3 regions of the Microbacterium sp. NPDC087589 genome follow, and region 1 is predicted to be linked to each of the others. Evidence: predicted binding sites of a transcription regulator. Region 1 holds the regulator's gene; each other region holds the start of a gene.
What was found. Region 1 encodes LexA, which represses DNA repair genes until DNA is damaged. Its sites were predicted from a motif close to TCGAACANNTGTTCGA; they were not measured.

Region 1 (10,214 bases):
GCAAGTCGTCCTGTCTGCGGCTGATCCTCCGCGAGGACGTGCCGACCACAGGTCGCGTCGCCGTGCTCGGGCGCGACCTGCGTTCGCTCGCGAACCGCAAGGTGCCGTACTTCCGGCGTCACATCGGGTCCGTGTTCCAGGACTTCCGACTGCTTCCCTCGAAGACCGTCTATCAGAACGTCGCCTTCAGTCTGCAGGTCACGGGGTCGTCACGCGGCTTCATTCAGCAGGCCGTTCCCGAGGCGCTCGCGCTGGTCGGGCTCGACGGCAAGCAGAAGCGGATGCCGCACGAGCTCTCCGGCGGAGAGCAGCAGCGCGTCGCGATCGCTCGTGCTCTCGTCAACCGCCCCCAGGTGCTGCTGGCGGACGAACCGACCGGAAACCTCGACCCGGCGACATCGGTCGACATCATGCAGCTTCTCGCGAGGATCAACGCGGGCGGTACGACTGTTCTCATGGCGACTCACGAGGCGGGTTTCGTCGACCAGATGCAGCGCAGAGTGATCGAACTCCGCGACGGCGTGATGGTGCGAGACGAGGTGCACGGTGGCTATGGGGACACGTCGAAGATCCCGCGTCTCGTCCCTGAGGAGGTGCGCGGCGCCGCAGCTGCGGCTGCTCTCACCGCGGTGCAGGAGGTGCAGCGACAGACCGCCGATCTCTCCGTCGTCCGCGCGGCGCTCGCTGAGGAGCTCGACGCTCAGCGCAGGGCCGCAGGGGCATCCGCGGATGCGGTGCCATCCGCATCCGAGACACCTGAGGCTCAGGCCGCCCCGATCGAAGCCCCCACCCTCGAGGAGCAGGCGGTTGCCGCCCAGGCCCTTGCCGCGCCTCGGACGCACCCCATCGCGATGCCGCAGGTCGACGTCGCCGAGCTCGGCGTGGCCGATCGCCTCGGCCTGTCCGATGACGGCACCGAAGAAGTGGGGCCGACGTCATGAGAATCGGACTCATCCTCACCGAGGCGCTCGGTGGCCTTCGACGGAACATCTCGATGGTCATCTCCGTCGTGCTCGTCACCTTCGTGTCGCTGACGTTCGTCGGCGCCGCGATCCTCATGCAGGCGCAGATCGGCACCATGCGCGGCTACTGGACCGAGCGGGCCCAGGTCGCCGTGTACATGTGTTCCGACATCTCAGAACAGGACACCTGCGTCGACGGCGGCGCTTCGGACGAGCAGGTGAACGCCGTGCGAGCCCAGCTCGAAGGCGAGGCTCTCGCCCCTCTGATCAGCGAGGTCAGCTTCGACTCCAAGGAAGACACCTACGCCAAGCTCGTCGAACAGCTCGGCGAGGATCAGGCGAGCGTGATCACCCCTGAACAGGCGTTCGAGGTCTTCTTCGTCACCATGAAGGACCCCGGTCGATCGCAGGTGATCTCCGAGGCGTTCAACGGCGTCGCCGGCGTCGAGCAGGTGCAGGATCAGCTGCAGTACCTCGAGCCGCTCTTCTCGGCGTTGACGGTCGCCACGTACATCGCGGTGGGGATCGCCACGCTGATGCTGATCGCCGCCATCCTGCTGATCGGCACGACCATCAGGCTCTCCGCCTACGCCAGGCGCAAGGAGATCGGCATCATGCGCCTGGTAGGTGCCTCCAACCGCTTCATCCAGACGCCATTCGTGCTGGAGGGCGTGTTCGCCGCGTTCCTCGGTTCGGCGCTCGCGAGCGCCGCTGTCGTCGCCGGAGTGCACTTCGGTGTCGACGGCTACCTGCGAGGGCGCGTGCCGTTCATCACGACGTGGGTGACGATGCAGGATGCCGTCGTCGTCGTCCCGGTGCTGATCGGCATCGGCGTCGTGCTGGCCGCACTCTCGGCGGGCTTCGCGATCCGGCGCTGGCTTCGCACCTGACCGGCTCGCCGGTATAGACTGACAGGCTGTCGTGCGCCCGACCAGGGCTCTGGAACCACTGCGCGACACGGATCAGGAGAGAATCATGCCCAGGGAACGCGGGGAGAAGGTCATCGCGACCAATCGTCGCGCACGTCACGACTACAACATCGAGAAGTCGTACGAGGCGGGGATGGTGCTCACCGGCACCGAGGTGAAGTCGCTGCGTCAGGGGCGCGCGAATCTGAGCGACGGATATGCGTTCGTCAAGGGGAACGAGGTCTTCCTCGATTCCGTGCACATTCCGGAGTACTCGCAGGGGCACTGGACCAACCACTCGGCGAAGCGCGTGCGCAAGCTGCTGCTGCACCGCGAGGAGATCGCGAAGCTGCAGCATGCCGTGTCCGCGGGTGGGTACACGCTGATCCCGCTGAAGCTGTACTTCTCGGATGGACGCGCCAAGGTCGAGATCGCCCTCGCCAAGGGCAAGAAGGAGTACGACAAGCGTCAGACCCTGCGCGAGCGTCAGGACACCCGCGAGGCCGATCGTGCCATGCGGTTGCGCAACCGCGTCGGAGAGTGATCAGCGCGAGGGCGTGAAGCCGAACACGCGCCCGAGAAAAGCGAGCTCCCTTTCGAGCGCGTCGACGATGGTCTCGCTCGCACGGAAGCCGTGTCCTTCACCGGGGTAGAGCACATACTCGTGATCCACGCCTCGCTGCGCCAGCGCATCGCGGATCGCCTCGGACTGCGACGGCGGCACCACGCGGTCCTCCGCGCCCTGCATGAGCAGCACGGGCACGTCGATCCGATCGACGTGGGTGAGGGGCGAGCGGTCGATGTAGACGGCCTCCGCATCGGGCAGTGGCCCCACCAACCCCTCGATGTAGTGCGCTTCGAAGTCGTGCGAGTGCTCGCTCAGCATCCGCAGGTCTGCCACGCCGTATCTGCTGATGCCCGCGGCGAAGGTTCCGCCTCGCACCAGGGACGAGAGCACCGTCCAGCCGCCGGCCGAGCCCCCGCGGATCGCGATGCGATCGGGGTCGGCGAGTCCGGTGTCGGCGAGGCCGCGCGCCGCCGCGATGACGTCGTCGACGTCGACCACGCCCCATGCGCCGTCGAGCCGTTCTCGGTAGGCACGTCCGTAGCCCGTCGATCCGCCGTAGTTGACATCGAGCACGCCGATGCCGCGGCTGGTCCAGAAGCCGATGGCCGCTGACGCGGCGCCGGTGACGTGAGCCGTCGGTCCACCGTGCACGAGCACGATGTAGGGAGGGAGCTCGTCGTCTGCGGCTGACGCCGACGGATTCATCGGCTCGTAGGCGAAGGCGTGGACGGGGCCGTGCACGCCATCCACCAGGATCTCGGATGCCACCGGCATCCACGTGGGGTCCGCCGGTGTCGCTCCCGCGACCACCTCGACCTCGCCGGAGTCGACGTCGACGCACCAGACGCCCGGCGCAGTCGACGAGCTGTTGCCGGAGAGCAGCACACGGGAGCCCGCGACGTCGTCGACGCTGACATGGCCGTCGGCGGGGACGAGCAGGCGTCGGGCGCTGCCGTCGCGTTCCATGACGACCACCTCGTCGCGTCCGTTGGTGCGGACAGCCACGATGCGGCCGTCGGCGAGTGGTCGGTACCACCGGTTGCCGAGCACCCAGAGACCGTATCCCGTGTCGGCGTCAGCGTCGTCGATCTGCGCTGCGGGGCCGACCGCTCGCAGGCCGTCCACGTGCTGTCGGTGCAGCGCCCAGCGGCCCGAGGGATCGTCGGAATACAGGATCTCCTGGTCGTCCGTCCACTCCGGTTGGAGGGCGGCCCGTGTGGGCAGCTCTGTGCGCTCGGTGCCGTCGGAGAGCACGAGCGAGGCGTGCTGCCAGGGCATCCGTTCGCCGGACCACTCGACCCACGCGGTGCGAGTTCCGTCCGGCGACAGCGCGGGATGCGCGTAGAACGAGCCTCCCTGCACGAGAACCGTCAAGAGCGCTGGCTCTTCGGATGCTGAGCCGTCGGTCGGAATCTCGACGATGCCGCGCTGGTGGGGGTCGACCGAGAGGTCCTCCCGCACAGCGAACAGGCGGCCGTTCTGCAGGCGGAGGCCGCCGTACGCCGGCCCTGCAGGGGTCAGGGGCGTCGGAGCGCCGCCGCGCGGCATCCGATGCACGCGTTGATCCTTGGCATCGACGAAGAACAGCGTGCCCTCGGCATCCGCCGTCCATGCCCCGCCGCCGTACTCGTGCACCCGCGACCGGGCGCTCCACGGAGCGGGGAGGATCTCGGCGCCGCTGGAGCTGCGCACAGTCAGGCGCCCGCCCTCGGAAGGCACCGACTCGCCCCACCAGACGTCATCACCGACGATGGCGGAGCCGTCGATCCTCGGAGACGACGCGGCGATCCGATCGGGAGTGAACGGGGATGGCCAGGTACCGAATGGCGACGACATGGTTCGAGCCTATGATGCACCGGCGCTTGCCGTCACGCGCGGTGCGATCACGACGGCGGCCTCACGCCTTCGGGAGTGCTCTGTTCATGCACCTCGCGTGCGGAGGGAGTCAGACGGATCGCAGCACTGCGACGATCTTCCCGAGAATGACCGCCTCGTCGCCGAGGATCGGCTCGAACGCGGAGTTCCGGGGGAGCAGCCACGTGTGGCCGTCGCGTCGCCGCAGCACCTTGACCGTAGCCTCGTCATCGAGCATCGCGGCGACGATCTCGCCGTTCTCAGCGCTGTTCTGCGAACGGACGACGACCCAATCGCCGTCGCAGATCGCCGCGTCGATCATCGACTCGCCGGACACCTTCAGCATGAACAGGTCGCCCTTGCCGACGAGCTGACGGGGGAGCGGGAAGATCTCCTCGACCTGCTGGTCTGCCGTGATCGGGACGCCGGCGGCGATGCGCCCGACGAGAGGAACCAGCGCGGCGTCTCCGACCGGCGTCGCCACATCGGCGGGGTTCTCGCCGCTCGTGCCGGGGAGGTCGATCAGCACCTCCATCGCGCGGGTCTTTCCGGGGTCGCGGCGCAGATAGCCGCTGAGCTCGAGCTGGCCCAGCTGGTGGGTCACGCTGGAGAGCGACTTGAGTCCGACGGCATCGCCGATCTCGCGCATGCTCGGGGGATAGCCGTAGTGACTGATCGACGTCTGGATGACCTCGAGGATCGCCATCTGCTTGGGGCTCAGGTTCTTGCGGCGACGAGTGCGCGGGGAATCGGCCTCGGGGGCGGAGTTGTCGCTCATGGTGCTCCTCAGGTGTGCGATCCGGCGTCTCAGTTCGAATGTCGGAGGCCCGTGGTGGGGTGGTCCTATCGAAACCGTATCCGAGAAACGCGCCGATGTGGAAGATCTGTTCGAGCGTGTCGGCCGATTCTCGCACTTCTGTTTCGAAGAACGCTTGACAGATGTTCGAATTCGAAGATAACTTCGGTACGTAGCTTCGCATCCACGGCTCCCGGCCGAGGCGCGGATGCGGACGCTACGCCAACTTCACCGCCCACGCGGTAGATGCAGAGGAGCACGACATGAGCACCATTACCTTCAGCAGTGCAGCAGTCCTTCCGGTTCGCCCGGCGACGCGGCTCCGTCTGACGGCGCGTGGTCGACGCGTCGTGCTCTCCGTCGCGGCAGTGCCTCTCGCAGTCGGGATCGCGTTCGCAGCGCTCAGCGGTGGCAGCGCGATGGCGTCAGGTGAGCAGACCGAGACGGCGTCGTTCGCGACGGTGACCGTGATGCCCGGCGACACTCTCTGGTCGATCGCAGAGTCGATCGCACCCGGCGCCGACCCGCGTGACGTGATCGGCGACATCACGCGTCTGAATCTGCTGCGCGGCGGAACGCTGCAGATCGGTCAGGATCTGGCGATTCCGGCGCAGTACTCAGAGTGAGCCTCGCCTGCGCTGGTCGATCGAGCGAGTTCGTCTTCATACTCGGTCCTCACGGGCATCCGTGAGGTGAACGCGGCCTACCATGGGAAGGGTGACTGCATCACTCGACGACCTGCCGCTTCGCGACGACCTCCGGGGGCTCACGCCATACGGAGCACCTCAAGCGCCACTCCCGATCGCCCTGAACGTCAATGAGAACACGCATCCGGTTCCGGACGCCGTGGCCAGCGACATCCTCGACGACATCGCGGTCGCGCTCCGAGACGTCAACCGTTACCCGGATCGCGAGTTCACCACTCTGCGTGAGGGCTTCGCCGAGTATCTCGGCCACGGCCTGGACGCCAGTCAGATCTGGGCGGGCAACGGGTCGAACGAGGTCCTTCAGCACATCCTTCAGGCATTCGGAGGGCCGGGTCGTACGGCGTTCAGCTTCAACCCGACCTACTCGATGTATCCGCTGATCTCGAAGGGGACCGGGGCCCGGTGGGTCGCCGGCACGAGGCAGCCCGACTACACCATCACGCCCGAGGAGGCGGCGGCGCAGGTGAGAGAGGTCGATCCCGATGTCATCCTGCTCTGCTCCCCGAACAATCCCACGGGCACGCCGCTCGGTCTCGATGTCGTCGAGGCCGTGTACGAGGCTTCGAATGGAATCGTCGTCGTCGACGAGGCGTACCAGGAGTTCGCGCCGCACGAGGCGTCATCAGCTCTCACGCTGCTCGATGGGCGCCCTCGGCTCGCAGTGTCTCGCACTATGAGCAAGGCGTTCGCCTTCGCGGGCGCGCGGGTGGGGTATCTCGCGGCGGATCCCGCATTCATCGACGCGCTGAGGCTCGTGCGTCTGCCCTACCACCTCAGCGCTCTCACTCAGGCGGCGGCGGTAGCCGCACTGCGGAACTCCGGCGTGATGCTCGGCATGGTGGAGGAGATCGTCGAGCAGCGGGATCGCATCTCGGCGACGCTCGAGGCTCTCGGCTACACGCCTCACGAATCGTGGTCGAACTTCGTGCTGTTCGGCGGGGTCTCCGAGCCCGGAAAGGTCTGGCAGCAGCTCTACGATCAGGGGGTCCTCATCCGCGACGTCGGGATCCCCGGTCACCTGCGCGTGACCGCGGGCACCGAGGCTGAGACCACGGCGTTCCTCGATGCTCTCGCCTCGATAGGATCGGCTTCATGAGCACCCCCGCCCAGAACCCGCGCACAGCCACGCGTGTGCGCAGCACGTCCGAGTCCACTGTCGAGCTCGAACTGAACCTCGACGGCAGTGGTGCAAGCCGCATCGACACGTCGGTGCCGTTCTTCGATCACATGCTCACGGCGTTCGCGAAGCACTCGCTCACCGACCTCACGGTGCGCGCCTCCGGCGACACGCAGATCGACGCGCACCACACGGTCGAGGACATCTCGATCGTCCTCGGTCAGGCCATCCGCGAGGCGCTGGGCGACAAGTCGGGGATCTCCCGCTACGGCGATGCGCTCGTGCCACTCGATGAGGCGCTCGCCCAGGCGGTCGTCGACATCTCGGGTCGCCCCTACCTCGTGCACACGGGGGAGCCTGCGGGCTTCGAGCACCACCTCATCGGGGGTCACTTCACCGGGTCCCTGGTGCGCCACTCCTTCGAGGCGATCACCTTCAACGCGGGACTGACCGTGCACGTGCGGGTGCTCGGAGGACGCGACCCCCACCACATAGCCGAAGCCGAGTACAAGGCGTTCGCTCGGGCGTTCCGTCAGGCCAAGGCGCTCGACCCGCTGGTCGACGGCATCCCGTCGACCAAGGGCGCGCTGTGAGCTCGGCACCCAGGGTCGCCGTCTTCGACTACGAATCGGGCAATGTCCACTCGGCGGTGAAGGCTCTCGTCGCAGCAGGCGCGGACGCGGTGCTCACACGCGATCGCAAGGAAGCGCTCGAGGCAGACGGTCTCGTCGTGCCCGGCGTCGGTGCGTTCCAGGCCGTACGCGACGCGCTCTACGCGCACGGAGGCGACGAGATCATCGACCGTCGACTCGCAGGCGGACGCCCCGTTCTCGGCATCTGTGTCGGTATGCAGGTTCTCTTCGCGCACGGCGTCGAACGCGGCCACGATTCTGAGGGGCTCGGCGAGTGGCCGGGAGCGGTCACGGAACTCAACGCGCCCGTGCTGCCGCACATGGGGTGGAACACGGTGGAGCCGGGCGCCGACTCCGTGCTGTTCAAGGGCATCGAGAACGAGCGCTTCTACTTCGTGCACTCCTACGCCGCGCAGTCGTGGGAGCTCGATGTGATTCCGCCGTTCCCGCAGCCGGTGCTCACGTGGTCGACATACGGAGACCCTTTCCTCGCCGCCGTCGAGAACGGACCACTTTCAGCCACCCAGTTCCACCCGGAGAAGTCGGGGGAGGCCGGAATCCAGTTGCTCCGCAACTGGGTCGACAGCCTGCGAGCCTGACGGGCGCGGCTCTTCAGAAGCCGCGTGCGACGGCCGCTGCGGCCGAGAGCCACGATCGCTGCGTCGGCGCCGCGAGTGCACGAAGACGAAGGTGGCCGTCGACCATCTCGCGGTCATAGGGTATGCCGACGACTTCGCGCGCGAGGGGCTGGTATCCCGCGATGACGTCTGTCACCGCTGCGGGCGACGCCTTCGGGTCCGCTTGGCTGACGACGACCACCGATTCCCGCGCGAGCCGTGCTGAGCGCTCATCGCGGTCCTCGAGCGCCTCGAGCAGCAGGGCCCCCGCTTCGGCATGGTCGTCGCGCGTCGTCGTCGCGACGACGATCTGGTCGGCGAGATCGATCATCCGCAACCACATGGGATCGGATTCGTCGTTCCCGGAGTCGATGATGATCAGACGATAGAACTTGGCCGCGATCGCGTGGATGGAGTCGACATCGGCGGGCCTGAGCCGGTTCTCGTGCGCGAGCCGAATCGGCTTCGACCGCAGGACGTCGTATTTCTCCTGCGGCTGGTGATGCACGAAGTGCGCGAGATCGGCCGACTGCCCCTGGGCTCCCAACAGGCGCTGAGTCTGCGGCAGCAGCTCGAGCAGGGTGCGGTCGTGCGCTCCGGTCTCGGTGCGCCAGCCGAGGGTGCCGCGGGTCTGATTGTTGTCCCAGGCGAGGACTCCGGCCCCGCCGTACTGGGCGAAGACCGCTGACAGCAGCACGGTCGCCGGCGTCTTGCCCGCCCCGCCCTTGCCGTTGACGACCGCGACGGTGCGGGGCCCCGGCCAGTGACGGCTCACCGCATGCTCGTCGTCGCGGACCGCTCGCTCACGGGCATTGGGTCCGAGCGAGAAGCCGACGCGATTGAGCAGGCCACGCCCGCCCTGACGTGCGGGCTCTTCTCGTCGCTCCTCCTGCAGGAACGAGCGGCGCCCCACTCCCTGCTCGCGCTGCTGACGACGCGACGATGCCGACGCCGCCGACTCGGCGGCGGCCGCGTTCGGAGCGGTCGGAACAGCGCTGGTCGGCTGTGGCAGCGGCTGCGGCTGTGGCAGCGGTGGAGCGGGCGGCAGGCCTGGGGTCTGATTCTGCGGCACGGCATTCGCCGGTGCCGGCGTCGCAGCAAGCGCCTGAGCCGCAGGACCGGGAGCGGCAGGAGCCGGTGCAGGCGTAGCGGCCGGCGTCGGCGGGATGTTCGCGACCGGGGCGGCAGTTCGCTCCGCGTGATGATCAGCACCGTGGCCGACAGGGCCCTGCGGCTCCGACCATACGGCTGACGGAGGCCCGGGGATCGAGGGTACTGCGGGCGCTGCGGGAGGAGGGGAGATCGGACTCGAGGGGTCGACTGCTCGTGGAGTGTCGGTCGGCGGAGTCGCGGCGGCGGATGCTGCCGCCCACGCCGCCGCCGCGGCTGCGCGCGTCCCGGGCAAGGGCGGGCTCGGCGGCGCGTCATCGCGCAGCGGGTGCTGACGTGCATCGACGGGGATCTCGCCTGGTGCGACAGGCAGCTGCGCGCCGTCATCCGGAGTCTCGGGAGGCAGTGCATTCCCGCGCCGCAGGGGTCCGCCTCCTCGCGCTTCCGCATCGCGAACCATGCAACATCTCCTCATTGACCGAACAGGGGCGTCATCGAGGCTACCGCGTGGCACGCGCTGTTCTCTGCTGTCATCGTTTTGGAGCGGGCCGATACGCGGGCTAGTGTCGACTCTCGTGCCGGTGAATCGGCTCTCCATCTCACCTGAGGACGTCATGAACGACTTCGCGCAGTCTCCTTCTCTCACTCTGCTCCCCGCCGTCGATGTCGCCGGGGGCAAGGCAGTCCGTCTCACCCAGGGTGAGGCCGGCACCGAGACCAGTTACGGTGATCCACTCGACGCCGCAGGGGAGTGGGTCTCGCAGGGAGCGAAGTGGATTCACCTCGTCGACCTCGATGCAGCCTTCGGACGCGGCAGCAATGCCCCGATCCTGCGCAAGGTCATCAAGCAGTTCAAGAACGTCAATGTCGAGTTGTCGGGCGGTATCCGCGATGACGCGACGCTCGAGGCGGCCCTCGAAAGCGGCGCGAGCCGCATCAACCT
Region 2 (10,214 bases), on a different contig from region 1:
CGAGCGTGCTGACGCAGTTCAAGGTCGATGCGAAGGTCACAGGGTTCTCGCGTGGTCCGACGGTCACGCAGTACGAGGTGGAGGTCGGTCACGGTGTCAAGGTCGAGAAGATCCTCCAGCTGAGCAACAACTTCGCCTACGCGGTCGCATCCAACGATGTGCGGATCCTCTCGCCGATCCCCGGCAAGAGCGCGATCGGCATCGAGATCCCCAACGCCGACAAGGAGATGGTCGCTCTCGGCGATGTGCTCCGGTCTCCGGCAGCGCACAAGAGCACGCATCCGATGACGATCGGTGTCGGGAAGGACGTCGGCGGAAACATCGTCATCGCGAACCTCGCGAAGATGCCGCACCTCCTTGTCGCCGGTTCGACGGGGTCGGGTAAGTCCAGCTTCGTCAACTCGATGATCACGAGCCTGCTCATGCGCGCTCGGCCCACCGATGTGCGGATGGTCCTGATCGACCCGAAGCGGGTGGAGTTGACCAGCTATGCGGGGGTGCCGCACCTGATCACGCCCATCATCACGAATCCCAAGAAGGCCGCCGAGGCGCTGCAGTGGGTCGTGAAGGAGATGGACATGCGGTACGACGACCTCGCGTCGTTCGGATTCCGCCACATCGACGACTTCAACAGGGCCGTCCGCGCCGGCGAGGTCGAGCTGCCGGTCGGCAGCGAGCGCGTTCTCAAGCCGTACCCGTACCTTCTCGTGGTCGTCGACGAGCTCGCCGACCTGATGATGGTCGCCCCGCGAGATGTCGAGGACTCGATCGTCCGTATCACCCAGCTCGCTCGAGCATCCGGGATCCACCTGGTGCTCGCCACCCAGCGGCCGAGTGTCGACGTCGTCACCGGTCTGATCAAGGCCAACGTCCCGTCGCGCCTCGCGTTCGCCGTGACGAGCGTCACCGACAGCCGTGTGATCCTCGACAGCCCCGGCGCCGACAAGCTGATCGGCCAGGGCGACGCGCTGTTCTCTCCGATGGGGTCGTCGAAGCCGTTCCGTCTGCAGGGGGCATGGGTCGACGAGAAGGAGATCGACGCGGTCGTCAAGCACGTCACTCGCCAGGCTCGTCCCGACTACCGCGCCGATGTGCAGGAAGCGCTGGAGCCGACGAAGAAGAAGGAGGTCGATGAGGACATCGGGGATGATCTCGAGCTCCTCCTCGCGGCCGCCGAACTCATCGTCTCTTCGCAGTTCGGCTCCACCTCGATGCTGCAGCGCAAGCTGCGTGTCGGCTTCGCCAAGGCGGGGCGTCTGATGGACCTCCTCGAGTCGCGAGAGATCGTCGGTCCGTCCGAAGGGTCCAAGGCGCGTGACGTGCTGGCGACAGCTGAGCAGCTGCCTCAGGTGATGGCCAAGCTGCGAGGCGACGATGCGCCGCCGAAGCCGGCGGCTCCCACCACTGCTGCGACCGCGGCTGGAGCGCCGCATGACCCGGTGGAAGCCCAGTTCCAGGGTCTGCCGGTGGTCGAGGCTGATGACGACGGCGACGAAGACGCCTGGGGACTGACAGGACGAGACTGATGGCTATTCCACGGCAGCTTCCCAACGCGATCACCATCGCGCGCATCCCGCTCGCGGTGATCTTCTTCGTCCTGCTTCTGATGGGCGGAACGTACGGGCTCGACGACATCGTCATCCGATGGATTGCGGCCATCCTCTTCGTCGTGGGCATCTCCACCGACTGGGTCGACGGCTATCTCGCACGTCGCCATGACATCGTCACAGACTTCGGCAAGCTGTGGGACCCGATCGCCGACAAGCTCCTCACAGGGGCGGGCTTCATCGGCCTGGCCGTGCTCGGCGAGCTCAACTGGTGGGTCGTGATCGTGATCCTGATCCGCGAATGGGGCATCACGATCCATCGCCTCATGGTCGCGAAGGAGCACGTCGTGGCGGCCGCGTGGATGGGCAAGGTCAAGACCGCGGTTCAGGCCGTGGCTCTTTCCTGGGCGCTGCTCCCGCTCCACGTGGTGATAGGGCCCCAGCTGTGGGTTGTCGGGACCGCGATCCTGATGATCCTGGCACTGATCCTCACCGTGGCGAGCGGGATCGACTACATCGTGGCGCAGGTGCGAGGGTCGCGGCAGGCGTCGTGACGTCCGCGTCGGAGGTGCTCGCTGTACTGATCGAACGCGGCTGGACCCTCGGTGTAGCGGAGTCGCTGACGGGCGGTGCTCTCGCAGCTGAGTTCGTCTCGGTGCCAGGCGCGTCAGCGGCGCTGCGGGGAGCGATCGTCGCGTACGCCACTCCGGTGAAGCACACGCTTCTGGGGGTCGACGACGGCCTGCTCGATGCGCACGGTCCCGTGCATCCCGAGGTGGCGCTGCAGATGGCGGCCGGGGCGCGCCGAGCCCTGCAGGTCTGCGGAGTCCCTGCTGACGTCGGCGTCTCGACCACAGGGATCGCGGGACCGGATTCTTCCGACGGTCAGCCCGTCGGCACGGTGCACATCGCCGTCGTCACCCCGGATCACTCCGTGAGCGAGGCCTTCAGGTTCGACGGCGATCGTGCGCAGGTGCGAGCTCAGTCGGTCGCTGAGGCCATCGCGATGCTTGCACGGGTCCTCCGGGAATAGTCGATGCGTGCGTCCCGTTATGTCCTATGTGCTCACACCGAAAGCACAGCGTGCGAAGGTAGATTTTGTGAAGGTCGGTAGGACTAGACTGGCGGTCTCCTCGAGGGAGACCTCGAGAAGGCGATCTGGGAGGAGGTTCCGATGATTCTTGTACGACAGGAAATCGGCGATGTGCTGAGGGACTTCCGCCTGCAGAAGGGGCGTACGCTCCGGCAGGTTGCGAGCAAGGCGTCTGTGGCACTCGGCTATCTCAGCGAGGTCGAGCGAGGCCAGAAAGAGGCCTCGAGCGAGATTCTCGCCTCGGTGGCCGATGCGCTGGATGTTCCCATCTCGATCATCATGCGAGAGGTGGGCGACCGCATCTCCGTTCTCGAGGGCATCCAGGTCTTCCCCGATGTCGTTCCGGATGACCTTGTGGCTTCCGTCGAGCCAGAGCTTTCGCTTCACTGAGCGTCGGATCCTCTTGATCGTCTGATGCGTCGCAGTGAGTTCCTCCGCGCAGTCGACGCGGAATTCGGTGGTCGAGGGTCGTCTCTCATCAGCGACCTCATCCTGACCCAGCTCGCAGGCCGCACCGCAGACGAGGCGCTGGATGCGGGAGTTCCGCCGCGTGACATCTGGTTGGCGCTGTGCGCCGAGACCGATGTGCCTCAGGATCGACGGCACGGCGCTGGGCGCCTCGAGCCGCGCAAACGATGACCCGCTGAGGCGTTCGATGCACGTTCGACTACGGACACGCCGTGACGGCGTGTCGTCGAAGATGTGTTCGAAACGGGCGTAGTCTTCTGCACAAGTGGTTCGGAGACGGTGTTCTCCCTGTTTCGCGGAGCTGACGACGCAATGTCCGAGGTCCCTCGTACGGTGAACAGCAAGCCGAAGAGCCATACGCCTTGTCGGAGAGTTCCGCCCAGCCGGGAGGACCGCGACAGCCTACAGGCGGCACCACGCGAGCATAAGGAGCACGTCATGCCATCACCCGCTGACCGCGAGAAGTCCCTCGAGACAGCCCTCGCCCAGATCGACCGTCAGTTCGGAAAGGGCTCGGTCATGAGACTGGGCAGCGACGAGCGCGCACCCGTCGCCGTCATCCCGACCGGCTCCATCGCTCTCGACGTCGCTCTCGGCGTCGGAGGCCTCCCGCGTGGGCGCATCGTCGAGATCTACGGCCCCGAGTCTTCAGGTAAGACGACACTCACGCTGCACGCGATCGCGAACGCGCAGCGTGCCGGTGGCATCGCAGCCTTCATCGATGCCGAGCACGCGCTCGACCCCGACTACGCCGCGAAGCTCGGTGTCGACATCGACGCTCTTCTCGTCTCGCAGCCCGACACGGGTGAGCAGGCGCTCGAGATCGCGGACATGCTCGTACGCTCCGGCGCGATCGATCTGATCGTCATCGACTCGGTCGCGGCCCTCGTGCCTCGGGCCGAGATCGAGGGCGAGATGGGTGATTCCCACGTGGGTCTGCAGGCTCGACTGATGTCGCAGGCACTGCGAAAGCTCACCGGTGGACTCAACCAGACGAACACCACGATGATCTTCATCAACCAGCTGCGCGAGAAGATCGGCGTGTTCTTCGGATCTCCCGAGACCACCGCGGGTGGAAAGGCGCTGAAGTTCTACGCCTCGGTCCGCATGGACATCCGCCGTATCGAGACGCTGAAGGACGGCACGGATGCGGTCGGAAACCGCACCAGGGTCAAGGTGGTCAAGAACAAGATGGCGCCGCCGTTCAAGCAGGCGGAGTTCGACATCCTGTACGGGGTCGGCATCTCGCGTGAGGGCAGCCTGATCGACTTCGGTGTCGAGCACAGCATCGTGAAGAAGTCCGGATCGTGGTACACCTACGACGGCGACCAGCTGGGCCAGGGCAAGGAGAACGCGCGGACGTTCCTGCTCAAGAACCCCGATGTCGCACTTGCCATAGAGACGCAGATCAAGCAGAAGCTCGGCATCGGAGGGGCTACCGAGGCTCCTGCTGACGAGCTCGCCGAGCGCCGTCCGGCATGAGCATGATGGTGCGCGGTTGCCGCGCGACCGGAGTGAACCATGAGTGATGGCGGGGGTGGGCCTGAGCAGCTCGCCCCCATCATCCCTCTCTTCGGTCGTGACGACACACGTGAGAAGTCGGTCGACGGGGAAGCTCCGAAGGTCGAGAGCGTGACGACTCGTTCGGCAGCCGACACCGGAGTATGGAAGTCGACAGAGCGCGAGTCGAATCCGACCGCCACCGATTCTCGTGGGCCCAGTGACCGCCATCCAGCACGCGGTGCAGCGGCTCGGTCAGCACCGCGGTTGCGCGCATTGCAGTCGCAAGATGTCGGGTCTGGCGATGGCGTGGGCGTCGATCCCGCTCGGCTGCGTGCCGATGCAGAGGAGCTCCTCGTCCGCAAGCTGCGGACGCGATCGCTCTCCCTGTCAGAGGCGCGGATGGTGCTCAGAGGCTACGAACAGAACGCCCAGAGGCTCGACACGGGTGCGATCGATGACGTGATCGACGATTTCTGTCGACGCGGGTACCTCGATGACACACTTCTCGCCGGCCAGCTGGTGACGTCAGGAATCGAGCGCAAGGGGCAGGGGAGGGTCGCGTTGTCGAGGGCGCTCTCGCAGCGCGGCATCCCTCGCGATGTGATCGATGCGGCGCTCGACGACGTTCCCGACGATGACGCCGAGCGGGCACTTGAGTTCGCGCGCTCGAAGGCACGAGCCATGTCTCGCCTCGACGGCGACACAGCGCTGCGGCGCCTCGTCGGTCAGCTGTCTCGCCGTGGCTACAACGGCTCGGTCGCGATGACGGCCGCGAAGTCGGCCCTTGCTGAGGGGTCTTTCGGCTCGTCGTCATCCGGGGTTCGATTCGTCGACTCGGACTGACGCTGGGGTGAGAGCGTCGAGCTCTCGCTCTCAGCGGCAGTGTCGGAGAACCGCTCGTAGAATGGGGGAATCATGACTATCCCTCGCAGTGAGCCGACGATCATCGAGTCGTCGTCAGCAGCAATCGATCTTGATGGACGCCAGCGCTCCTACGAGGTCCGCACCTTCGGCTGCCAGATGAACGTCCACGATTCCGAACGCCTCTCGGGTTCTCTCGAGAGCGCAGGATATATCCGCGCGACCGACGGCGCCGAGGCCGACGTGGTGATCATCAACACGTGCGCTGTGCGCGACAATGCCGCGGGCAAGCTCTACGGAACTCTCGGTCAGCTCGCCTCGGTGAAGCGTCGCAAAGACGGGATGCAGATCGCCGTCGGCGGCTGTCTGGCGCAGATGGACAAGCAAGCCGTGCTCGACAAGGCGCCCTGGGTCGACGTCGTCTTCGGCACGCACAACATGGGTTCGCTTCCCGGACTTCTCGAGCGAGCGCGACACAACGGCGACGCCGAGCTCGAGATCCTGGAGTCGCTCGAGGTGTTCCCGTCGACGCTTCCGACGAAACGCGATTCGGCACACAGCGGTTGGGTCTCCATCTCCGTCGGATGCAACAACACCTGCACCTTCTGCATCGTTCCGAGCCTGCGTGGCAAAGAGAAGGACCGACGCCCCGGCGACATCCTGAACGAGATCCGTCTGCTCGTCGAGGACGGCGCGATCGAGGTCACCCTGCTCGGACAGAACGTCAACTCCTACGGCGTGGAATTCGGCGATCGGCAGGCTTTCGGCAAGCTGCTCCGCGCCGCGGGTGAGATCGACGGACTCGAGCGGATCCGCTTCACGAGTCCTCACCCCGCCGCCTTCACCGACGACGTGATCGACGCGATGGCGGAGACTGCCAACGTGATGCCGCAGCTTCATATGCCGCTCCAGTCGGGCAGCGACCGCATCCTCAAGGCCATGCGCCGTTCGTACCGCAGCGAGAAGTTCCTCGGGATCCTCGACCGCGTCCGTGATCGGATTCCGCACGCCGCGATCACCACCGACATCATCGTCGGATTCCCCGGCGAGACGGAGGAGGACTTCGAAGACACGATGCGGGTGGTCGAACAGGCACGGTTCTCCAGTGCGTTCACGTTCCAGTACTCGATCCGCGAGGGCACACCCGCCGCGACCATGGAAGACCAGATTCCGAAGGCTGTGGTGCAGGAGCGCTACAACCGGCTCATGGCGCTTCAGGAGCGCATCTGCCTCGAGGAGAACCAGAAGCAGGTCGGACGCGAGGTCGAGGTGCTCGTCTCGACGGGCGAAGGCAAGAAGGACGCCGAGACTCACAGGCTCACCGGGCGAGCGGAGGACAACCGACTCGTGCACTTCGAAGTCACACCCGGATCCGCTGTCCCACGGCCCGGCGATGTCGTCTCGGTGACGATCACCCATGCAGCGCCGTTCCACCTTCTCGCGGACGACCCGATGGGCTCCCCGCTGCGGATCCGCCGCACACGCGGTGGAGATGCATGGGACCGCGGCCAGGCTGAGTCGTGCGCCGTGCCAGCACCGATCTCCGCCGACGGCACCCGTGCCGTATCCCTCGGTCTCCCGACGCTCCGCGTCGGCAGCTGACCGCCGCTCGAGGCATGACCGATCCGGCGTCGAGCGGCGCAGACATGGTTCCGCGGCTCTGGGCGATCGTGGGCGCGACAGGCACGGGCAAGAGTGATCTCGCCCTCGATCTCGCTGCAGTGCTGCGGAGCCGAGGCAACGCCGCTGAGATCGTGAATGCCGATGCCATGCAGCTCTACCGCGGAATGGACATCGGCACGGCGAAACTCGCCCCGGCCGACCGTCGAGAGATCCCGCACCATCTGTTCGACGTGCGGGAGGTGCAGGAGGAAGCCGCTGTCGCCTGGTATCAGCCGCTGGCGCGCTCCGTGATCACCGACATCCAGGAGCGTGGTGCCGATGCCATCCTCGTGGGCGGGTCGGGTCTGTACGTCTCCAGTGTGGTGTTCGACTTCGCCTTCCCACCCCGTGACCCGGTGATCCGCGAGCGGCTCGAACGCGAGCTCGAAAGCGAGGGCGTTGCGGGGCTGCTCGACCGGCTGCGGGCACTCGACCCCGCCACGGCGTCGCGTGTCGATCCCAAAAACGGCAGGCGTGTGATCCGCGCCCTCGAAGTCCTCGAACAGGGCAGCGCCACGCACGGCGCTGCCCTGCCTGAACAGCCCGCGCTCTGGCACGCCGACACTCGTCTGATCGGTCTGCATGTCGAACGCGGAGCGCTGGTCGAGCGGCTGGACGCCCGCGTCGAACGCATGTGGGAAGCGGGCCTGGTCGATGAGGTGCGGGAGCTCCGACGACAGGGGCTCGAAGATGGCGTGACGGCGCAGCGCGCCATCGGCTACACCCAGGCTCTCGCGCAGATCGATGGCCACCTCACCCAGGCCGAGGCCATCGCCGAGACGCAGGCGCTCACTCGGCGCTACGCCCGCCGTCAGGTGTCGTGGTTCAAACGGTATCCCGGACTCACCTGGTACGAACCACCCGTCGACGCGGCTTTGCTCGTCGACCCGTGAGGCAAGTCGCTCGCCGACCTCGGTGGCTGATGTCTGAGCCTGATGAGATGGTTGTTCCATGGCCACCCACTTCTACACCGCGAGCAGCATCGACGGCTTCATCGCGACTGACCAGCACTCGCTCGATTGGCTCCTCAAGCAGGACATCGACGAAGACGGCCCCATGTCCTACGCGTCGTTCGAGAAGACCATCGGCGCGCTGGCGATGGGAGCATCGACCTACGAATGGGTCATGCGCCACGAGGAGGGGCGCTGGGGGTATCAGCAGCCCACCTGGGTCTTCTCCCACCGATCACTCGCGCTTCCGGCCGACGCCGACGTTCGTATCGCGGTGGGTGATGTGACCGCCGTGCACTCCGAGATGGTCGCCGCCGCAGATGGCAAGGATCTCTGGGTCGTCGGGGGCGGCGACCTGGCCGGGCAGTTCGCCGATGCCGGTCTTCTCGACGAGGTGTGGGTGCAGTACGCGCCGGTGACACTCGGTTCAGGGGCGCCGCTGCTGCCCAGGGCGCTGGATCTCGAGCTTCTCGAGGTCGCCCGCAACCGCAACTTGATGTGCGGTCGGTACCGCGTGCGGCGTGGCTGAGTCGTCGGCTCCTGTGCGCTCGGGGGAGAACTGGGCGGTCCGGGCCTTCGATCGGTCAGACACTGAATCTGTGGTCGCTCTCTGGGCCGAGGCGGGTCTCACACGGCCGTGGAACGACCCCAGGCTCGACATCGAGCGCAAGCTCACGGTGCAGCCCGAGCTGTTCCTGGTCGTCGAGGACGGCGAGGCGAGGTCGGTCGCAGCGCCGATCGTCGGCACGGTGATGGCCGGTTACGACGGACACAGGGGATGGCTCTACTACCTGGCGACCGCAAGGTCGCATCGCCGTCAGGGGATCGCGCGCTCTCTCGTCCGTGAGGCTGAGCGACTTCTTCTCGACATGGGCTGCCCGAAGGTGCAGCTCATGGTCAGAGAGGGCAACGAGGGCGCGCTGGGCTTCTACGATGACCTCGGGTACGAGCGATTCTCCGTGTCGAACACAGGCAGGCGTCTGATCGTCGACGCATAGCCGTGATCTCTAGACTGGGTGGATGGTCGCATTCACCAAAGGACACGGCACCGGCAACGACTTCATCATCATCGCCGACCCCGACGGCGCGCTCGAATTGAGCGCCGAGCAGGTCGCCGTCCTCTGCGATCGGCACCGAGGCATCGGTGCCGACGGCATCCTTCGCGTCGTCCGCTCTGCGGCGATCGCAGACGGGCAGCCGGCACTCGAGGAGGAGCCGGGTGCCGAGTGGTTCATGGACTATCGCAATGCGGACGGCTCCATCGCTGAGATGTGCGGCAACGGCATCCGCGTCTTCGCGCACTACCTCGTGCGCTCCGGCCTCGCCACGATCGAACCCGGTTCCACGCTGCCGATCGGGACGCGTGCGGGCGTCCGCGACGTGACACGCAGTGAGACGGGTTACCAGGTGGACCTCGGTCTGTGGAAGCTCTCCGGTGATGATCCGCTCGTCACCGCAGACGGGCTTCCCGTCACGAGACCCGGTCTGGGCATCGACGTCGGAAATCCGCATGTCGTGGTCGCTCTCGCCTCTGAGGCGGAGTTGTCCTCTCTCGAGCTGCACCGTGCACCGGTTCTCGATCCGGCCCCGCCCGCCGGCGCGAACGTGGAGTTCGTCGTTCCGGGGGAGCCGCTCGTGCGGGACGGAATCGGACACGTCTCGATGCGCGTCTCAGAGCGCGGCGTGGGGGAGACCCTCAGCTGCGGCACAGGCGTGGCGGCCACGGCTCTGGCTGTGCGCTATTGGGCCGGTCAGAAGGCACCGGACAACTGGCGCGTAGAGGTGCCAGGCGGCACGCTCGGCGTGCGCATGTTCCCCGCGGAGGACGGCGAGCATGTGGCCCTCTCCGGGCCGGCTCAGCTCGTCTTCAGCGGCGAGGTCGACCTGATCTGATACGCGCGAGCTACCCGACGACGGCTCAGACGAGCGTGATCGGCTCGGTCGGCGGGGTGCCGTGCTTGCGCACCTTCAAGATGCGGTAGCCCTTCGACGTGGCGGTCCGATGGACGCTGAAACCCGGGTGGAACGTCGCGGCGATCCATCGCTGCAGCGAATCCGCGCCGAGGTTGCGCTGCACGACGAGCCACGCGTCACTGCGCTCATCGAGCCGGGGGATCCACTTCTCCAGCA
Region 3 (10,214 bases), on a different contig from region 1:
CCGGCCGCGCTCGAGGCTGTGTTTGCCGAGCACGGTCCACGCATCGCGGCCGTGATCGTCGAAGCCGCTGCCGCGAACATGGGTGTGGTGCCGCCGCTGCCGGGATTCAACCGACTGCTGGCCGAGACCGCCCATGCACATGGCGCGCTGCTGATCCTCGATGAGGTGCTGACGGGCTTCCGTGTGCATCCGGCCGGCTTCTGGGGGCTCCAGGCCGCGGCGGGCGAGGACTATCTGCCCGACATCATCACGTTCGGCAAGGTCGTCGGCGGGGGAATGCCTCTGGCTGCGCTCGGCGGACGTGCGGAGGTCATGGACCTGCTCGCTCCGCTGGGGCCGGTCTACCAGGCGGGGACGTTGTCGGGCAATCCGCTCTCAGTCGCCGCGGGGCTCGCGACTCTGCGTCTGGCGACGCCGGAGGTCTACGCGACCGTCGACGCGGCCGCAGCCAGGGTCTCCCACGCGCTGGAGGCCGCTCTCACCGATGCCGGTGTCGCCCACGCCGTCGCGCACGCGGGGAACCTGTTCAGCGCCTCCTTTCGGGATTCAGCGCCCCGAACCTATGCCGAGGCGCAGGCTCAGGAGTCCTTCCGGTACGCGCCGTTCTTCCACGCGATGCGCGAGCAGGGAGTCGCGCTGCCGCCGAGCGTGTTCGAGGCCTGGTTCCTTACAGCCGCGCATGGCGAGGAAGAGCTCCAGCGCATCGAAGCCGCGCTGCCGATCGCTGCACGCGCCGCTGCCGCCGCAGCGCTCACACGAACATGACTCGTCGTCTCGCATCGTCTCGATAGGTGCGGCCCAGTGGGCTCGACCAATCTATCGTGCCGTCGGGGAGTTGCCTGGCAGACCAGCGATGCTCGTCGGAGATATCGGGATGCTTCAACACATGGTGGCTCGCGCAGAGGTGCGCCAGGTTATGGATCTCGGTCCGCCCACCCTTGGCATGATCGAAGGTGTGGTCGACCTGGCAGCGATGCACCGGCATCCTGCAGCCGGGGAATCGACAGTGCTGGTCTCGGGCGCGGAGGAATCGACGCATCGCCTCGGTGGGGGCATAGTTGTCGGTCTCGACGACGAGGCCTGTCGGATCAAGGAACAGCCGAGACCATCCGCGCAGGCGACCGGCGAGATCGCGGGCGACATCGGGATGCAGGGGTCCGTGACCGTCTAGCTCGGCGGGACGCTCATCGCAGCCCGCGAGCGTCGTCGCGGCGACCGTGACGTGGATCCGCCCGCGGATGTTATCGAGACCTGAGCCGCTCGCGGCGCTGGGATCGGCAGCAAGGAGAAGGTCGATCAGCAGGTCGGCTCTGACCTGGTCGATCGTGCGCGTGTCTGCCGGGATGTGCTCGACGGTGGGATCGGTGGTGAACGTGCCCTCCCCGAAGATCGCGTAGTCATCGCGCGCCGCGGAGTCGGCGGCGATGTCGTCGGGGTAGATCGGGTTCTCGCCGTCATCGATGGGCTCGAGCACCGGCTCGCGGTCTGCCCGGCCGGCGATGACGGCGCGGGCCAGCTGCGTCAGGCGGTCGAGGATCGCCACGGCGAGATGCTCGGGGAGCACCGCGGTCAGGACGGCGAGCCCGTCTCCGGCGGGCCGTACGGTCACCGTGCGTTCAGACAGTGCCCGTGCGTGCCGCTCATTGACCGTGGAACCCGCGAGGACTGCTGCCAGCGCCTTGAGGTGCACTCTCGTCCGTGCGGGGGTCTCCCTCTCCGCGACGGTCACGGCAGCGATGTCGTACTCCTCCAGCGCCTCGGCATCCGCTCTGCCGTTGTTGACCGCTTCGCGGACGACCCCCGCTGCACGGACGATCTCGCGGACGTGCGCGGCCGTGACGATGCCGTCGCGGAACGCCTGCTGCACACGCGGATGACCTCGCTCGAGGAAAGCCGCATCGGTGAACGCGTACTCGATGCTGCCTTGCGCGATGCGACCTGCCGCGGAGTACTCCGCGACCATCGATCTGTGGATGGCATCCCGATGGTACGGATTCTCTTCGGAGTCGGACCGGCTCAGGCGCATCCGTTCGGCGAGGAGAGCGGATGCCTCGGACTCGAGAACGGCGATCTGTCTCCGCTTCTCGACCCACGAGTCGAGCAGCTCAGCGCGCTGCTCGAAGTCGGGATCGGTGGCCGATGTCATGCTTCGACTCTAGTAGATTTGTTCGAATCTGGAGCAGAACATCGGAATGGAAGAGGGGTGGAATCGTGGGAACCGACAACGGATCGTTGCCTTCCTGTGAGCAAGACACAGACATCTGGAAGGGTGCCGCTGGCAGACTGGACGCATGGTGACGTTGCTGCTGGACCAGACGCAACTCGAGATCGTGCTCTCGCCGATCGAGCGTGCGGCGAGCTTCCACCGTGACAACGTTCGTCTCGTGCGCGACACCATCACCAAGGTCCAGCTGATCGACGACGCGTGGACCTGGTTGCGTGGCGTGCCGAATCCCGGAACGCACATTCCCGGCGTGCTCGCCGCGGGAACCTGGAAGGCCGCGGGCAGCGTCGATTTCGTCCTCATCCGCCGCCGGCGTCCCAGCGTGGTCATCGACCTTTCGGGTGACGCGCAGTACCGACGGCTGATCCTCACGACGAGGCACGGCCTCGCATTGACCCAGGCGCTCCGACTCGACGTGTCGGATGAGCCGGCCGACGTCGAGGAGATCGTGGCGACATCGCCGACGCCGGTGTCGAAAGGGAGTCGCCGTCCGGTGATCCGCCCTCGGCCCGCCTGAGAGACCCCGGAACGAGAGAACGCCCTCCGCAGCCTTACGGCGCGGAGGGCGTTCGCATCGGGGCCCGCTCAGGCGATCTCAGGGACGGTCGTGCTCGCCCTCGTGGTGCTCGTGGTGCCGCTGCTGCTCGCCCTCGTGGTGCTCGCCCTCGTGCTGCTCCTCATCGGGGCCGTGGTCCGCTTCCGGAGCGGATTCAGCGTCTGCGCCTGCATCCGCGTCTGTGTCGGAATCCGCGTCTGTCTCCGCATCCGCTGAGGCGTCGGCTTCTCCGAGCGGATAGTCCTTGGGCTCGTCCTCGTAGTACGCGCGCGCGGCGGCAGCGAGCATCGAGGTGACGGCCGCCGAGCGAGGGTCGTCGTCGGACGACGAGGACTCCGACGACTCGTCCGAGTCGTGCACCTCGGCGAAGAACTCGACTCCGGAGTGCTCGTCGGTGCCGTTCTCGTTCCCCACCGCGTCGGGCTCGTCAGCGACGTGGGCGTCGATATCCGCGGCGACAGAGGCACCGGCACCGTCGGAAGGTGCGGTGCCGAACAGGATGTCGTCGAACGACGGTCGGGCGCTCTCCGTCTCGGGTTCGGAAGTCGTCTCCGGGTCGATCGAGCCGCCAGTCGACTCCGCATCGCCGGGGGTGTCATCGCCGCTCGTGTGGGCCGCCTCGGAGGCGACGTCGGCCGCATCCTCCGCGTCGTTGGCATCCGAGGCATCCGCTGCGTAGCGGAGCTCTGCCGCGGCGTACTCGACATCACGAGCGGCATCTGCCGCATCCTCCGCGTCGTCGGCTTCGGCATCCGCCGCGTCAGCCGCCGCGCGGGCGAAGTCGGCTGCGGCTGCATCGGACGCGGAGGCGTCCTCAGCAGTCGAGCTCTCGGAGGCATTCTCAGTAGGGGAGGCCTCGGAGCCGGAAGCGTCGGAGTCCGTCACGGCGGAATCGGCGTCCGCGACTTCGGATGCCGCCCCGGTGTCGATGACCGGTGCTTCGACCGCTGTGATCGGCGATTCTGCGTCGGAGCTGGGCGCTGCGGAATCGACCACCGGCGCGGCAGCGATGGCCTGCGGTGCGAGCCTGCCACCGCGGACGAGCTCGATGAAGACGTCTTCCAGGGTGGGACCGCGCTGCACGAGGGTGGCGAGGGCGATGCCGGCCGATGCCGCGATGGCGCCGACCGCACCCGCGTTGCTGCCGCGAACCGTGAGGCCCGAGCGGAGCACCTCGACCTCCAGGCCGGCCGCCGAGAGCGCTGACTTCAGCGCCGCACGGTCCACCGCGTCGACCACGACCGAGCCGGCAGACGGGTCGGCGAGCTTCTCGATTCCGCTCGAGAGCACGAGCTGGCCCTTCGAGAGCACGAGCACGTGGTCTGCGACCTGCTCGATCTCGCTCAGCACGTGCGAGGAGACGAGAACCGTGCGCCCCTCGTCGGCAAGGCGGCGCAGGAGGAGCCGGATCCAGCGGATGCCCTCCGGATCGAGGCCGTTCGCCGGTTCGTCGAAGACCAGCGCGCCGGGATCGCCCAGCAGCGCGTGCGCCACGCTCAGCCGCTGACGCATTCCGAGCGAGAAGCTGCCGATGCGGCCTTCGGCCTCGTGCTCGAGACCGACCAGCGAGAGCACCTCGTCGACACGCGAGAGCGGGATGCCGTTGGCCTTGGCCGCGATCGTCAGCTGGCGTGAGGCCGAGCGACGAGGACGGTACGCGGTCTCCTCCAGGACGGAGCCGATCGTGCGCAGCGGGTGGCGCAGTTCTGCATGCGTGGTTCCACCGATCGTGGCGGTGCCGCTCGTGGCGCGCACCTGCCCGAGGAGGATGCGCAGGGTGGTGGTCTTTCCGGCGCCGTTCGGGCCGAGGAAAGCGGTCACGACACCGGGCTCGACTCGCGCGGAGAAGTCGGACACCGCCGTCACTTCATTGAAGCGCTTCGTGACGTGCGTGAACTCGAGCACCTGTCCGTCGGGCATCTGCGACCTCTCGTTGCAGTGGGCAGTTCTGTCTATCCTGCCGGAAAAGCCGCAGGATCGTGCATTTACCCTACGAACGCGGCCGGATGCAAGGGCCGGTCCACCGGGTAGCCTGGCACCCGTGACCGAATCCAGTGCAGCGTCCAGGGTCCTCGTCCGCACCGAAGGAGCCCTCGGCAGGCTGACCCTGAACCGGCCGGAAGCGATCAACGCGCTCGACCCCGGGATGATCCAGCTGCTCACCCAGGCCCTCGAGCGTTGGCGCGAGGACACCGATGTGCAGATCGTCGTCATCGACGGCGCGGGCGAGCGGGGCATGTGCGCCGGCGGAGACGTGCGCGGACTGCATGCGCAGATCGTGGCGGGGCGCACGGAGGAGACCGCCGAGTTCTTCCGCTCCGAGTACGCGCTGAACGCGATGATCGCCGAGTACCCGAAGCCCATCGTCTCCATCGCCGACGGCATCACGATGGGCGGCGGCGTCGGCCTCTCGGGTCACGCGACCATCCGCATCGTCACGGAGCGTTCGAAGCTGGCGATGCCGGAGACGCGGATCGGGTTCACGCCCGATGTCGGCGGCACACGGCTGCTGGGGCGCATGCCCGGGCGGTTCGGCGAGTACTTCGGGCTCACAGGCTCGACCATGAACGGAGCGGATGCCGTGCTGCTCGGCTTCGCCGACCACTTCGTGCCCTCCGATCGGCTCGATGCGCTGCGCGAGGCGCTCGCGTATCGTGCCGACCCGACCGGGCCGGCCGAGATCGTGCTGCTGTTCGACGAGACTCCGGAGCCGTCTGCGCTCCCGGCTTCCCGCGACTGGATCGACCGCGCATTCTCAGCCGACACGATCGCGGAGATCGTGTCGCGACTGCGTGCGGAGGAGGCTGCGGATGCCGCGACGACCGCTGATCTGCTCGAGAGCCTGGCCCCGACCGGACTCGCCGTCACCCTCGAGGCCGTCAGGGAGGCGCGTCTGCTCCCGAATCTGCGAGCCGCGCTCCAGGGGGAGTATCGCCGTGTGATGTGGTTCGTGACGCGGCACCCCGATCTCGTCGAAGGGATACGGGCCCAGGTGGTCGACAAGGACCGCAATCCGCAGTGGAACCCGGCGACGATCGCCGAACTCCCGTCGGATGCCGGTGCCGAGGCTCGGGACTTCGTGCCCGATCGCCCGCTCTTCTGAGGTACTTCGGTATATCGGCGGTTGTTCGCCGCGGTGCATAAACCGCTGGCCGCGGGCCAAATGCTTCGCTGTCAGCGAAGGTCCTCCCCTCGGGGGATACGAATGTCCGCAGTTCATGCCACTCTTGCAAGTGCGAGATCGTCGGCCTGCGTCCGCCCGTCGGGAGATCCGCCGATTCATCCTTCCTAGAAAGTCCGCCTGTGCTGGGAAAAATCCTCCTCCGCTATCTCGCCCGCTATAAGTGGCTGCTCCTGGCCGTGCTGGTGTTCCAGTTCGCCAGCGCGCTCGCCACCCTCTACCTTCCGCGCCTGAACGAAGACATCATCAACAAGGGTGTCGCCCAGTCGGACACCGACTACATCTGGCGCACCGGCCTCTTCATGCTCACGGTCTCGCTGGGGCAGATCATCGCCTCGGTCATCGCGACCTACTTCGCCGCCCGCGCATCGATGGGCGCGGGGCGGGACATCCGCGCCGACGTCTTCGCGAAGGTGAGCGGATTCTCCGAGCGCGAGGTGTCGCAGTTCGGCGCAGGCTCCCTCATCACACGCAACACGAACGACGTGCAGCAGGTGCAGATGCTCGCGATGATGGGCGCCACCATGCTCGTCACCGCGCCGCTGCTCGCGATCGGCGGCATCATCTTCGCCGTGCAGACGAACATCGGTCTGAGCTGGCTCATCGCCGTGTCCGTGCCGCTGCTGCTGATCGTCGCCGGGCTCGTCGTCAGCCGCATGGTTCCCCTGTTCCGCAGCTACCAGGGCAAGCTCGACACCGTGAACCGCGTGCTGCGCGAGCAGCTCACCGGTGTGCGCGTGGTGCGAGCCTTCGTGCGAGAGAACATCGAAGAAGAGCGCTTCCGCGGCGCCAACACCGACATCATGGTGGTCGGCCGCAAGGTCGGCTCGCTGTTCGTCCTGCTGTTCCCGCTGTTCATGCTGATCCTCAACGTCACGATCGTGGCGGTCGTCTGGTTCGGCGGCATCGAGGTCAACAGCGGCACGGTGCAGGTCGGCACGATCTTCGCATTCATGCAGTACATCGGCCAGATCATGGGCGGCGTCATCATGGCCAGCTTCATGGCGATCATGATCCCGCGCGCCGCGGTCTCGGCCGAGCGCATCGGGGAGGTGCTCGAGACGCAGTCGAGCATGGAGCGCCCGGCGAACGGCGTCACCGACTTCCCGACCCCCGGCTCAGTCGCCTTCGACGATGTCGAGTTCACCTATCCCGGGGCCGACTCTCCGGTGCTCGCGGGCATCAGCTTCGCGGCCGAGCCCGGCGAGACCGTCGCGATCGTGGGTTCGACGGGGGCGGGCAAGACGACACTCGTGTCGTTGATCCCGCGGCTCTTCGACGTCTCGGGCGGAGCCGTCTTCGTCGGCGGTGCAGATGTCCGCGAGGCGGACGTCGAGTCGCTGTGGGCGACGATCGGTCTCGTTCCGCAGCGTCCGTTCCTCTTCACCGGCACGGTCGCCTCCAACCTCCGCTACGGCAGAGAGGACGCGACCGACGAAGATCTCTGGCACGCCCTCGAGATCTCGCAGGGTCGTGACTTCGTCGAGGAGATGCCGCAGGGCCTCGAGTCGCGCATCACACAGGGCGGCACGAACGTCTCGGGCGGTCAGCGTCAGCGTCTGGCGATCGCCCGCGCGATCGTCCGTCAGCCGCAGATCCTGGTGTTCGACGACTCGTTCTCGGCGCTCGACCTCACCACCGACGCCCGGTTGAGGCAGGCACTATGGCGTGAGCTGCCGCACGTGACCAAGATCGTGGTCGCGCAGCGCGTCTCATCCATCACCGATGCGAATCGCATCGTCGTGCTCGAAGGGGGCACCATGGTCGGCGTCGGCACGCACGAGGAGCTCCTCGAGACGAGCACCACGTACCGAGAGATCGTCGAATCGCAGCTGGGGGTGGACGCATGAGCGAGCAGAACGTCCCCCAGCCCCGCCGCGGTCGCAAGGGCAAGGACACGGCCGCGACCACCACGGTCGAACCTGAACTGACCGAAGAAGAGAAGTACGAAGCCGAGCTCGCCGAGAAGGCGCGCCAGGACGGCGGCGGGTGGGACAGCGTCGCACCGGGCAAGGCCGACAACTTCGGCAAGAGCTTCAGTCGGATGATCGGACTGCTGAAGCCCTCGGCCGTGTGGTTCATCCTGGTGTCGATCGCCGGCGCCGTCGGCGTCGTGCTGACGGTGGCCGCCCCGAAGGTGCTCGGCGAGGCCACGAACCTCATCTACAAGGGCTTCATCTCGGTGCAGCTCGCTCAGGCGAACGGAGACTTCCCCGGTTTCCCTGCCGGCACCCCCCAGGAGGATGTCGTCGAGGCGCTCCGCCGGGGCGGGCAGGACGACTTCGCCAACCAGGTCTCGGCCCTCGGCAGCTTCCGGGTCGGTGACGGCGTCGACTTCGACGCGCTGCGGTGGATCATCATCGCGGTGCTGGCGATCTACATCACGGCAGCGTTCCTCAGCTGGCTCCAGGGCTACGTGATCAACGTCATCATGGTGCGCACCATGTGGCGCCTGCGCGAAGCGGTCGAGGCGAAGATCAACCGCCTGCCTCTGTCGTACTTCGACAAGGTGCAGCGTGGCGACCTGATCTCGCGCGTGACCAACGACATCGACAACATCACGCAGACGATGCAGCAGTCGCTGTCCGGTGCGATCACGGCCGTGCTCACGGTCGTGGGCGTGCTGGTGCTGATGTTCTCGATCTCGTGGCAGCTCGCTCTCGTCGCGCTGGTCGCACTCCCGCTGATGGGCGTGATCTTCGGTGTCATCGGCCCTCGTTCGCAGAAGGCCTTCGGCACTCAGTGGCGCAAGGTCGGCCGTCTGAACGCCCGCGTCGAAGAGGCCTTCTCGGGCCACGCGCTGGTCAAGGTCTTCGGCCGCGAGCAGGATGCGCTCGAGAAGTTCAAGGACGAGAACGAGGAGCTGTTCCAGGCCAGCTTCAAGGCGCAGTTCCTCTCGGGCATCATCATGCCGGCGATGACCTTCGTCGGCAGCCTCACCTATGTGGGCATCGCGGTGCTCGGCGGCCTCATGGTGGCGAGCGGGCAACTGCGTCTCGGTGACGTGCAGGCATTCATCCAGTACTCGCAGCAGTTCACGCAGCCGCTGTCGGAGCTCGGCGGAATGGCCGCGGTCGTGCAGTCCGGAACCGCGTCCGCCGAGCGGGTGTTCGAGCTGCTCGACACCGAAGAGCAGGAGGCCGACGCCGTCGACGCTCCCAGGCTCGCCGACGGCAAGGGCGTCGTGGAGTTCGAGAACGTCGCGTTCTCGTACACGCCCGAGCGTCCGCTCATCACCGACCTCTCGTTCCGGGTCGAGCCCGGCCAGACGGTCGCGATCGTCGGTCCGACCGGAGCGGGCAAGACGACACTCGTCAACCTCATCATGCGGTTCTACGAACTGAACGGCGGGCGGATCCTGCTCGACGGTCAGGACATTTCCGAGGTCACGCGCGAGCAGCTGCGCTCACGCACCGGCATGGTGCTGCAGGACCCGTGGCTGTTCGCCGGCAGCATCCGCGAGAACATCCGATACGGACGCTCCACGGCGACCGACGAAGAGGTTCTCGAGGCGGCGAAGGCGACATACGTCGATCGCTTCGTGCGCTCCCTCCCCGAGGGATACGACACGGTGCTCGACGAGGACGCGTCGAACGTCTCGGCGGGTGAACGTCAGCTGATCACGATCGCACGAGCGTTCGTCGCTCAGCCGTCGATCCTGATCCTCGACGAGGCGACGTCGGCGGTCGACACCCGCACCGAGGTGCTGCTGCAGCACGCGATGGCGGCGCTGCGACAGGGACGCACTTCGTTCGTGATCGCTCACCGTCTGTCGACGATCCGCGATGCCGACCTCATCCTCGTGATGGAGCACGGCGACATCGTCGAGAAGGGCACGCACGACGAGCTCATCACCGCGCAGGGCGCGTACTGGCGCCTCTACCAGTCGCAGTTCGAGCAGGCGGCGACCGACATCGATGCAGAGGACGCGCTCACGGGCTCGACCCCTGTCGTCGTGAGCGGCGACGCCGAAGACGCGGCTGCGGCAGCACAGGTCGGGGTCTCCGTGGGGGCGCAGGTTCCCGCCGCGGAGGCTGCGGCTGCGCAGGCGGTCATCGAACGCCCGGATGGTGGGGGCCAGAAGGCCTGATCCGCACTCGGACGGATCCGGCACACGGCCTCGTCAGCAGACGGCCCAGTCAACACAGGGCCTGGTCAGCAGACGGCCTCGTCAGCAGAATGCCCCGCCTCCCGTTCATTCGGGGGCGGGGCATTCTGCTGGCACCCGAGCAGCGCACTCAGCGTTGCGCTTC

Region 2: recA (recombinase RecA) is a predicted target of LexA. The motif match lies at 3,335-3,350, and genes of this name have one in related genera.
Region 3: ACIOU8_RS17440 (DUF222 domain-containing protein) is a predicted target of LexA. The motif match lies at 2,157-2,172, and genes of this name have one in related genera.

What each region holds. Positions count from the first base shown of each region.
Region 1 covers NZ_JBIUWV010000008.1:33,894-44,107, reverse strand. The annotation lists gene ftsE (cell division ATP-binding protein FtsE) at 1-941, shown strand, start outside; gene ftsX (permease-like cell division protein FtsX) at 938-1,852, shown strand; gene smpB (SsrA-binding protein SmpB) at 1,938-2,414, shown strand; gene ACIOU8_RS15755 (prolyl oligopeptidase family serine peptidase) at 2,415-4,274, opposite strand; gene lexA (transcriptional repressor LexA) at 4,384-5,070, opposite strand; gene ACIOU8_RS15745 (LysM peptidoglycan-binding domain-containing protein) at 5,352-5,714, shown strand; gene ACIOU8_RS15740 (histidinol-phosphate transaminase) at 5,797-6,891, shown strand; gene hisB (imidazoleglycerol-phosphate dehydratase HisB) at 6,888-7,505, shown strand; gene hisH (imidazole glycerol phosphate synthase subunit HisH) at 7,502-8,143, shown strand; gene ACIOU8_RS15725 (MinD/ParA family protein) at 8,157-9,731, opposite strand; gene priA (bifunctional 1-(5-phosphoribosyl)-5-((5-phosphoribosylamino)methylideneamino)imidazole-4-carboxamide isomerase/phosphoribosylanthranilate isomerase PriA) at 9,886-10,214, shown strand, end outside.
Region 2 covers NZ_JBIUWV010000001.1:736,841-747,054, reverse strand. The annotation lists gene ACIOU8_RS03780 (DNA translocase FtsK 4TM domain-containing protein) at 1-1,526, shown strand, start outside; gene pgsA (CDP-diacylglycerol--glycerol-3-phosphate 3-phosphatidyltransferase) at 1,526-2,101, shown strand; gene ACIOU8_RS03770 (CinA family protein) at 2,098-2,580, shown strand; gene ACIOU8_RS03765 (helix-turn-helix domain-containing protein) at 2,722-3,030, shown strand; gene ACIOU8_RS03760 (DUF3046 domain-containing protein) at 3,055-3,279, shown strand; gene recA (recombinase RecA) at 3,547-4,590, shown strand; gene ACIOU8_RS03750 (regulatory protein RecX) at 4,918-5,454, shown strand; gene miaB (tRNA (N6-isopentenyl adenosine(37)-C2)-methylthiotransferase MiaB) at 5,527-7,074, shown strand; gene miaA (tRNA (adenosine(37)-N6)-dimethylallyltransferase MiaA) at 7,089-8,027, shown strand; gene ACIOU8_RS03735 (dihydrofolate reductase family protein) at 8,086-8,613, shown strand; gene ACIOU8_RS03730 (GNAT family acetyltransferase) at 8,606-9,082, shown strand; gene dapF (diaminopimelate epimerase) at 9,105-9,977, shown strand; gene ACIOU8_RS03720 (class I SAM-dependent methyltransferase) at 10,003-10,214, opposite strand, start outside.
Region 3 covers NZ_JBIUWV010000009.1:130,211-140,424, reverse strand. The annotation lists gene ACIOU8_RS17445 (glutamate-1-semialdehyde 2,1-aminomutase) at 1-765, shown strand, start outside; gene ACIOU8_RS17440 (DUF222 domain-containing protein) at 752-2,146, opposite strand; gene ACIOU8_RS17435 (hypothetical protein) at 2,292-2,741, shown strand; gene ACIOU8_RS17430 (ATP-binding cassette domain-containing protein) at 2,820-4,700, opposite strand; gene ACIOU8_RS17425 (enoyl-CoA hydratase/isomerase family protein) at 4,822-5,883, shown strand; gene ACIOU8_RS17420 (ABC transporter ATP-binding protein) at 6,084-7,811, shown strand; gene ACIOU8_RS17415 (ABC transporter ATP-binding protein) at 7,808-10,051, shown strand; gene ACIOU8_RS17410 (D-alanyl-D-alanine carboxypeptidase) at 10,200-10,214, opposite strand, start outside.